Regions from separate parts of the Rhodococcus sp. P1Y genome, predicted to be linked through region 3. Evidence: riboswitches for the same ligand, from Rfam matches in the RefSeq annotation. Region 3 holds a riboswitch; each other region holds the start of a gene.
What was found. A riboswitch is a leader RNA that binds a small molecule or an ion and turns the genes downstream of it on or off. The one in region 3 is predicted to bind thiamine pyrophosphate.
Positions count from the first base shown of each region.

Region 1 (3,271 bases), 1.3 Mb from region 3:
GACCACATTCACAGGTTCGAGCATATAAGTTCTGCGACCGGAGCGCGTGCGGCGACGCCGACACTCGGCGCGGAATTATCGCCCGAGCGCTTCCCGGCGGCGCAATCCCCGGGACGGCAGCTCTCGCCTAAGGTAGGGCAGTATGCGCGGCGACGGTGACGGGTGGGTAATCGGCGAGAACGGGACACGGCACTGGGGAAAGCACGGCGCCGCTGGTCTATTGCTTCGTGCGCCCTCGCCTGGCGGTGAGCCGACGGTGCTGCTGCAGCACCGAGCACTGTGGAGCCATCAGGGTGGAACGTGGGCGCTGCCGGGTGGTGCACGAGATTCGCACGAGAGCAGCGTCGACGCGGCTGTCCGCGAAGCGGACGAGGAAGCGGGCATCGGTTCGGAGCGGTTGCAGGTCCGGGGCGAGAAGGTCACCGCCCGAGTTGCGAGCGGGTGGTCGTACACGACAGTCGTCGCCGACGCCGATCACCAACTCGCCACGACCCCCAACGGCGAAAGCACCGAATTGCGATGGGTGCCCGAGGACTCGGTCGACCTGTTGCCTCTGCACCCGGGGTTCGCTGCCAGCTGGCCCGAGCTGCGCGCTACACCGCTTCGAGTGCTCCTCGACACGGCGAACGTCCTCGGATCGCGGCCGAACGGTTGGTGGCGGGACCGAAGCGGAGCGACCGGTGAATTGCTGACCTCGCTGGCCGAGGTGTTGCCGAGGACGGTGGAACTGCCCGACGGCAGTTTCGGCTGGCTCGACTCGATCGAAGCGGTGCTCGAGGGTGACGCCAGAGCCGCGCAGTTCGAGGACACGCGCATCCCGGTCTTTCATGCGGCCGGCAGCGGTGACGACGAGCTTGCCCGACGCGCACACGACGGCGACGCGTTGACCGCGCTCGTCACCGCCGATCGTGGGCTGCGCCAACGACTGCCGACAGCCGTTCAGGTGCTGTCACCATCGACCGTACTGGCCTGGCTCGACTAGCTCCGTCTGAGCTTCTCGGCGAGTTCCTGCGCGGCAGCCTGCGGGTCGCGGGCTGCAGTGATGGCGCGGACCACGACGATCCGGTCGGCGCCCGCGGCGAGAACCTCGTCGACGTTGTCTGCATCGATGCCGCCGATCGCGAACCAGGGCCGCGAAGGTGCCGACTCCGCGGTGCTGCGTAGAAGGTCGAGACCGGCCGCCTTTCGGTTCGGCTTGGTGGGAGTTGCCCACACCGGTCCCGTCGCGAAATAGTCGACGCCGTCCTCGATGGCCGCAAGGCTGGCCTGGCTTCGGTTCTGCGTCGACCGTCCGATGACCACGTCGGGCCCGAGGATCTGGCGGGCGTAGTGAACGGGTAGATCGCCCTGGCCCAGATGCAGGACATCTGCGCCCGACGCCAAAGCCAGGTCGGCCCTGTCGTTGACGGCGAGCAATGCACCGTGGCGCCTGGTCGCGGCCGACAGGATGGCCAGCGCGGCGATCTCGTCCTTGGCCTCGAGCGGGCCGTGTTCACGCTCACCGGCGGAGTTCTTGTCGCGGAGCTGAATGATGTCGACTCCGCCGGACAGGGCGGCCTCGGCGAACTGCGCGAGGTCACCGTGCTCACGGCGAGCGTCGGTGCACAGATACAGGCGAGCAGATGCCAAACGCTCGCGTGCCGATTGATTTCGGGAGCTCTGAGTGGGATGCACGATGCAAACGGTAGTCTGTGATCAGTTCGTAACGACACGGGAGTCCTGGGGTACGCGGGGCTGAGAGTGGACACGCCCGTCCTTACCGTCAATACCTGAACCGGATCATGCCGGCGCAGGGAGTGAGGTGGGTCAGGAAATGTCGACAACGCTTGCCGTCGTGGGTGGCGGCGTCATCGGTCTTGCCGTTGCGGCGCGCGCAGTGCGTGACGGGTGGACGGTCACCCTGTACGACCCGTCCGTCGGGTCGGGTGCGTCGTGGGTAGCCGGCGGCATGCTCGCACCGCTGTCGGAAGGGTGGCCCGGCGAACACGACCTGCTCGCGCTCGGTGCACAGTCCCTCGCACGGTGGCCCGAGTTCGCACGCAGCTTGGGAGTCGACGTCTTCTCCGCATCAGGATCGTTGACCGTCGCACTGGATTCGGCCGATGCCGCAGATCTGCGGACCATCGCAGAATTCGTCGGACAGCAAGGTCACGAGCTCGAGATTCTCGGCCGCGCACAGATCCGGGAACTCGAACCGTCGTTGGCGCAGAACATCCGCCTCGGGCTGCTCGCGCCCACCGAATCCGCCGTCGACAATCGGGCTCTGATCACTGCCCTGCTTCAGGCTGCCGACGGTGTGGAGTTCGTTGCCGATACCGTCGCCGATCTCGATTCGCTCGACGCCGACCAGATTGTCGTCGCGTCGGGCGCACAGACTGCGACACTGCTCCCTTCCGTGCCTGTTCGCGCCGTGAAGGGCGAGATCCTCAGGCTTCGCCGACGACCGAGTGCAGGGGAGGCACCCACGCGCACCATCCGCGGCAGCGTCCACGGCCGGCCCATCTACCTGGTTCCCCGCGGCGATGGGCTCGTGGTCGGAGCAACGCAATACGAATCCGGCCAGGACACGCAGGTGACCGTCGCAGGCGTCCGCGACCTCATCGCCGACGCCGAACGACTGATGCCGAGCATCGGCGAATACGAACTGTACGAGGCCGCTGCCGGACTACGCCCGATGAGCCCGGACGGACTCCCCGTCATCGGTCGCATCTCCGACCGCGTGATCGTCGCATCAGGACACGGACGCAACGGAATCCTGTTGACGCCCATCACCGCAGACGCTGTCTCGGCGCTACTCGCCGGCGACACACTCCCCGAGGCAAAGGCCGCCGATCCAGCCCGGTTCCCCAGAAAAGGTAGGCAAGAATGATCACTGTCAACGGCGAAGACCACGCCCTCTCCGAGGGGCTGACGATGCGTCAGTTGCTGACCCAGCTCTCCATGCCGGACAAGGGCATCGCCGTCGCCGTCGACGGCACAGTGCTGCCGAAGAGCCGATGGGACTTGACCACCGTCGAAAAGGGCTGGAACATCGAAGTTCTCACGGCGGTGCAGGGTGGATAGGGGTCGTTCCGCGGGCTCCACTCCCACCGACGAGGGTCGTTCCGCAGGCTCCACTCCTGAGGTGGCTGACGTGTTGAGAATTGCGGACAAGACTTTCGACTCCCGCCTCATCATGGGCACCGGGGGAGCGGCCAACCTGGCTGTACTCGAAGAGGCGCTCGTCGCGTCGGGGACCGAGTTGACCACCGTCGCGATGCGACGCGTCGAC
Region 1 covers NZ_CP032762.1:5,621,186-5,624,456, reverse strand. The annotation lists gene D8W71_RS26060 (NUDIX hydrolase) at 143-982, shown strand; gene thiE (thiamine phosphate synthase) at 979-1,674, opposite strand; TPP riboswitch at 1,701-1,813, shown strand; gene thiO (glycine oxidase ThiO) at 1,814-2,869, shown strand; gene thiS (sulfur carrier protein ThiS) at 2,866-3,063, shown strand; gene D8W71_RS26040 (thiazole synthase) at 3,125-3,271, shown strand, end outside.
Region 1: another riboswitch for thiamine pyrophosphate. It lies ahead of thiO (glycine oxidase ThiO); the one in region 3 lies ahead of D8W71_RS04780 (3-oxoacyl-ACP reductase).

Region 2 (3,271 bases), 1.8 Mb from region 3:
GAACGCACCCGGATTGGCATCGATGACATCGCGCGCGGCGCGATCGGGGTCGTCGGCGGCGAGTTGGTAGCCGCGCTGTAGAGCCTGGACGAACTTCCGTGCTTCGTCGGGATTGTCCGCGAGCCAGTTCTCGTTACCGCTGATGGTGATCGCGTAGGCGTCGGGGAAGCCGTAGTCGGTGCTCTCGAAGTACTTCATCGGCGTGCCACTGTGCTCGGCTTCGATACCTTCCCAGGCAAGGTAGGACACCGTGAAGTCAGCGGTTCCGGAGTAGACGGCCTCGTACGCGGACGTGCCGAGCACGACGCTCTCGTAGTTGCCGGTACCGCCGTCGTTCTGGATGACCTGTCGAACTCCTGCTTGCTCGCCGGTGTCGCCGAATCCGGCGTACACCTTGCCGTCGAGCGACTTCGGGCTCGTGATGTCGTCGCGATCCGCTCGAACTCCGATCGCCGTTGCCCAGTGCTGCAGCGGCGCGAGAACCGAGACAATCTGTGCGCCGGCCGCTTTCGCGAAGGTGGTCGAGCTCTGCGTGCTGATTCCGAACTCGGCGTTACCGGAGTCGACGAGCGTGTCCGGCGAACTGTTGTTGTAGGGCAACACTTCGACGTCGAGACCCGCGTCGGCGAAATACCCTTCCTGCAGTGCGACGAACAACCCGGTGTGGTTGGTGTTCGGCGTCCAGTCGAGTGCAAACCGGATGGTATCGGAGTCGTTCGTCTGGGCGCACGACGTCAGACCGGCGACCGTGATCGCTGCAACCACCGCAGCCAGTAACCGCTTCACAGTGTCACCGGCCACGGTGTCGGCGTGAGTGCGGTATCCCAGAACATCAATTCGTATCGGGTGGCGACGCGAAACGCCTGCGTCATCGACGCCCGATCGGCGTCGGTGGCTGCAGCTGCCGCCGTGTCGACGAGTGTGCGGGCGCCGTCGACGACGGCGCGAAACTCGTCCGAATCGTACGTCGACACCCACCGTGCATAGGGGTGTTCGGGATCGGCTTGGAGTACCTCGCGAGCAGCTCCTGCGAGTCGCACGGCTACGTCGGCGTAGATCCAGAAGCACGGCAGAATCGCTGCTGCTGCAACCGCATACGGCTCGGTTGCCGCGGACGCGATGAGATACGAGGTGTAGCCCAGACACGCAGGGGAGTGCTCGGCGCTCGAATCCGAGCGGGGAAGAGCGTCACCCGACAGAAGCGATTCGTGCAGCGATGCTTCTTCGACCGCACTCGCGGCCGACGTGGCCCAGAATGCAGCCGTCGCGGCGTCGGGTGCCTTGGACGCCAGGAGAGACAGCGCCTTTGCGTAGCCCTCCAGGTAGAGGTGGTCCTGCTCGATGTACGTGCGGAAAGCGTCGAGCGGCAGCGTGCCGTCTCCGAGCAGACGCAGAAATTTCAGATCGTCGATAGCAGCACGCAGATCCGCGGTCGCGTCCCACAGTCGATCCGTATGGCGAACAGGGTTCACCGAGCTAGAAGGCGCATTCATCGCCTTGACATCCCTTCGTCAGCATTACCTGCATCAGGTTCGACGGGTGTGATCTCAGCATCCGCATGTACGGACGCACCCCGTGTCAGAACATCGCCGACCATACATCATGCGGCTCCGCCGCCCGTGCGCGCGGACATACCGCCGGGTGTCACTACGCACTCACGGGGCGGTCCGAGGGGGTCGTGAGTGCATACGCACCGCCCGGCGGAATTACGCACGCACGGGAGGCGGGGCCGTTACCATGGCTAAATGAATGCAACCCACAAGTGGTCGAAGGTCGTCGCAACGCTCTGTGCCACGGGGGCCGCTCTGGTCATCGGCAGCGGTGTCGCGAATGCAGACGAATGGCCGCCCATCCCGGACTATCCGAGCCCGAGCGTTCCGTTCGAGGCGTCGGGCTTCCTGACGCCGACCGACCCGGCCTACTGGAACCCGCTGGTCGCCGAGAACAGGCTGACGTCACCGTACGGAACCAGCACCAGAATCGTCTGTACGTCGTTTCACGGCGTGCTGACCGGATGCTGGCAGGCCGACGCCCAGGGCAACCCCCACAAGCTGGTCGCGTTGCCATTCGACTTCCCGAACGTGTCCGGATCGTCGATGCCGGGCGGGGGACCTCAGCACTTCGTGTATCCGGGGTTCATCCCGGGAATCGGATAAGCCCCGGCAATCGCATCAGTTCTTCATGTCCTCGAGTTCCATTCCCTTGGTCTCGGGGATGTTGGAGCGGACGAAGAAGAAGGACACAGCGGCCATGAGGGCGAAGAAGCCGTAGATGACCCAGAGCCCGACAGTCTGGGTGAGCGGTGGGAATGCCAGCGTCACTGCGAAATTGGCAATCCAGTTCGCGGCTGTGCCGATTCCTAGGGCTACGGCGCGCATGCGGTTGGGGAACATCTCGCCGAGCAGAACCCACATGATCGGGCCCCACGTTGCGGCGAAGAAGATCACGAACAGGTTTGCTCCGATCAGTGCGACGGCACCCCAGGGGCTCGGCAGGGTGACGTCGTCGCCGCTTCCGATCTGCTGGGAGAACGAGACCGCAGCCATGGCCAAGCCGACGAACATTCCGATCGAGCCGCCGAGTAGTAGCTTTCGTCGTCCGATTCGGTCCACGAACAGGATGGCGACGAACGTCATCGTCACGTTGATGATCGAGGTGATGACCGACGTCGCGAACGACTGGTCCTCGGTGAACCCAACGGACTTCCAGAGCGTCGTCGAGTAGTAGAAGATCGCGTTGATGCCGACGAGCTGCTGCAATACGGCCATGATGATGCCGACCCACACGATGGGTTGCAGGCCGAATTTCGATCCACGGATGTCGTTGAACGAGGACTTCTCTTCTTTGCGCAGCGTCAAACGAATTTCGTGGACGCGCTCGTCCGGGTGAAGCTCGCCGGTGATGTTGGCGAGAATTTCGGCGGCCTCGTCGTCGAGGTGCTTGCCGACGAGGTAGCGCGGCGATTCGGGGATGGTCACGGCGAGCAGCCCGTAGATGAGGGCGGGTACGACGCCGACCAGGAACATCCAGCGCCAGGCTTCGAGTCCGAGCCAGAGGTCGTTGGATGCACCGTCGGCGGCGCCCTGCAGAAGAGCGTCGGACAGCAGGGCGGCAAAGATTCCGAGCGTGATCGCGAGTTGTTGGAGCGACGCGAGGCTGCCACGCCACTTTGCCGGTGCGATTTCGGCGATGTAGGCAGGAGCGATAACCGACGCGATTCCGATTCCGAGACCACCGAGGATTCGCCACAGAATGAGATCCGGAACGCTGA
Region 2 covers NZ_CP032762.1:5,054,725-5,057,995, reverse strand. The annotation lists gene D8W71_RS23300 (ABC transporter substrate-binding protein) at 1-801, opposite strand, end outside; gene D8W71_RS23295 (TenA family protein) at 783-1,493, opposite strand; TPP riboswitch at 1,487-1,586, opposite strand; gene D8W71_RS23290 (hypothetical protein) at 1,746-2,156, shown strand; gene D8W71_RS23285 (sugar porter family MFS transporter) at 2,172-3,271, opposite strand, start outside.
Region 2: another riboswitch for thiamine pyrophosphate. It lies ahead of D8W71_RS23295 (TenA family protein); the one in region 3 lies ahead of D8W71_RS04780 (3-oxoacyl-ACP reductase).

Region 3 (3,271 bases):
TCACCGTAACCGTGATTGCGGGCTTCGGCGTCGAACATCGAGGTGACGACGTTCCACCCGGCACGGCCGCCGCTGATGTGATCGAGAGAACTGAGCAACCGAGCGGCGTGAAATGGTGTGTAGAACGTCGTCGACACCGTGGTCACGAGTCCGATGTGCGTGGTTGCCCTGGCCATGGCCGTCAGGGCGGTGATGGGTTCGAGGAACCATGTTCCGGCTCCTGCGGGATCACGAACGGAGTGTCCGTCGGCGAAGAACACTGCGTCGAGTTTGCCGCGTTCGGCTGTCCGCGCGAGATCCTCGTAGTACCGAATGTCGCCGAGATCCTCGACCCGGGAGTTCGGATGACGCCACGCCGCGCTGTGGTGGCCGCAGCCGAACAGGAATGCGTTCAAGTGCAGCATATGTCAGTCCTTGACCAAACCGCCGTCGACGACGAGGTTCTGACCGGTCACCGACCTGGACCACGGTGACGCGAAAAACAATGATGCGTCGGCGAATTCCTCCGGTGTCACGACGCGCCCGAGCGGGGTCGATGCCGCGATCAGATCGAACACCTCGTCGGGCGTCGCAGCGCTGGCATCGGTGGTGCGAAGCAGACCTCCGGAGACCATGTTGACGGCGATGCCGTCGGCCCCGAGATCCGCTGCAAGAGTTCGTGTCAGCGACAGGAGTGCAGCTTTGGCCGCGGTGTACTCGTGGTAGGGGACCACCGGGTTCTGGAACAAATTGGTACCCACGTTGACGATTCGACCGAATCCGCCTGCACGCATTCCGGGCAGTGCACGTTGCGTGGTGGTCAGCGCACCGCGGACTGCACCCTGGAACTGTGCGTCGAACTGTTCCCACGAGATGGTGTCGGCTTTGGCGCGTGCATCACCGTTGAACGAGAAGTCGGCAAGAGCATTGTTGACGACGGTCGTGACCGTGGTCCCGAAATGCTGCTCGGCGGCGCCGAACAATGCGTCGATCTGTCCGGCGTCGGTGACGTCGGCCCGCACGGCGAGACCACCGATCTCTGCGGCAAGCGCTTCGGCAGAATCTTGACTACGACGGTAGTTCACGACGACGCGTGCGCCCTGGCCTGCGTATGCGCGGGCGATCGCGGATCCGAGTCCGCGGCCTGCTCCGGTGACCAGGACTGTCTGCTCGTCGAAATTCATGCGCGTACCTCTCGCTCGGTCGGGACGTCCGAGCACGAAGTCGCACAGACATTCCTACGCTGGTGTTGGCCAGATCAGGTTCGACGGGTGTGTTCTCAGCCGCATCGGTGCGGCACCCCGTGTCCACGGAAGACTCTAACCCGTATCGCGCGTTCTATTCGTATCTATCCCTGACGCTAGAGATCGATATAGGCTCCTACGATGCCCGATCGCGTGTACGTCGAATACTGGCTCGACGAAAATGTGGTTCTCGTACTGGACAATCGGGTGGTCGAGATCTTCGACGCCACTCACGCGGTCGTATCGGGGACTCCCCGTTGGCACGTGAACCACATCGGAGTGGAAGCAAAGCCCAGGAAGAACGGTGGCCTGCGCATCACGATCGGCGCACGGTTGCCCGACCAATCCCTGTCGTACATCGGTGCACAGGCGGTGCTCGACGTGCCGGAGGACAAGGTCCCGCACGTGCTGGCGTTCTTCGACCGCGCGAAGGAAGCCCGAGCTAGCCGGTGACCACCCAACCGTGCGCCGGCACCGTCACCCAGCCGGACCGCACGGATGCATGCCCAGCGAGGATGTCCCCGGACATGCGATAGTCGACTGCCTCGTCACCGAGATTGAGTGCGACATGCAGTTCGTGCGAACCGTCGTGCGCGCGGTAGAGCATCGCCGTGTTGGTGAGCTCCGCCGTCTCCGTGCGCGCAGTGTGTAACCACGAGTGCCGCCGCCTCAGGCCGATCAACTCCTGATGCAGGTGGTAGGTAGGCCAACCGCTCGGGTCCAGTTGATCCTTGGTCATCGGAAATTCGGGGCGAACATCATCGTCACCGCCGACACGTTCTTCTTTCACGCCGCGGAAACCCTGTTCGTCTCCGTAGTAGATCATCGGAGTGCCCCCGGTCGTGAACAGCACGACGAGCGCGTGCGCCAGATGCCGAGAGTCCTCGACAGTGCTCGCGATTCGGTTGACGTCGTGGTTTCCGACGAACGTCGCCGGGACGAACGTGTCGAGCCAGTCGTTGTGCCGACCGAGCGCATGCGACAGTTCGAAGAAGTTCAGCTCGGAGATACCGCTCCACGTTGCTTTCCACAGCTCGTACTGGGTCACCGAGTCGAGCGAACTGCGCGACACGATCTGCGCATAGTCACCGTGAATGACCTCGCCCAGGAAGTAGGCGTCGGGATGCTTCTCACGTACCCGAGGTACAACCGTGTTCCAGAACGCCGGCGGCACAGCGTATGCCGCGTCCAGACGCCAGGCGTCGGCTCCTCGGTCGAGCCAGTGGTTCATCACCTGGGCGATGAAGTCCTGCACCTCGGGATTGCCGTGGTTCAGGGTGACGAGCTCGTCGTGGCCTTCGAAATTGCGATGGGACGGCCGGTCTCCCGAACGATCGATGTGGAACCAGGATCCTTCGCCGTCGCGCAACTCCTGCTGAAATCTCGGAAACCGTTGGCCGACATGGTTGAAAACGCCGTCGAGCATGATCTTCAGGCCGCGGCTGTGCGCTGCCTCGACCAGCGTATCGAAATCCTCGTCGGTGCCGAGCCTGGAGTCGATGTGCAAATAGTCGACGGTCTCGTACCCGTGCCCTTCCGAGGCAAAAATCGGCCCGAGCGCAATTCCGGAAGCCCCCAATTCGAGGGCGTAGTCCAGCCATTCGACGATCTTGAGCAGCTTGTGTTCCTCGGCCAGCGAGGTTCCGTCCCAGTCGCGCACCGGTGCTCCCGCAAAGCCCAGCGGGTAGACGTGCCACCAGATTGCATGCTCCACCCACGACGGACTCACGCGGTCACCCCCTGGTCACTCCGCAGGCTACGCTCCCGCACCACATCCTGGTCACTCCGCAGGCTACGCTCCCGCACCACGCTCTCGCGGCCGAGTTCAGCTGCCCCCGCATGCCCGGACAAACTGGTGACCAGATCGAATTCGGCCAGGATGCACCGAAGTACGTGCTCCACACCCGCCTGACCGCCCAACGCCAGGCCGTAGAGGAACGGCCTGCCGAGCAGGATTGCGTCGGCGCCGAGCGCCAAGGCTTTCGCCATGTCGGAGCCGGTTCTGACGCCCGAGTCGAAGAGAACCGTCAACTGCTCACCGACGGCAT
Region 3 covers NZ_CP032762.1:1,009,505-1,012,775, reverse strand. The annotation lists gene D8W71_RS04785 (LLM class flavin-dependent oxidoreductase) at 1-404, opposite strand, end outside; gene D8W71_RS04780 (3-oxoacyl-ACP reductase) at 408-1,163, opposite strand; TPP riboswitch at 1,198-1,293, opposite strand; gene D8W71_RS04775 (hypothetical protein) at 1,365-1,676, shown strand; gene D8W71_RS04770 (alpha-amylase family glycosyl hydrolase) at 1,666-2,952, opposite strand; gene D8W71_RS04765 (alpha-hydroxy-acid oxidizing protein) at 2,949-3,271, opposite strand, start outside.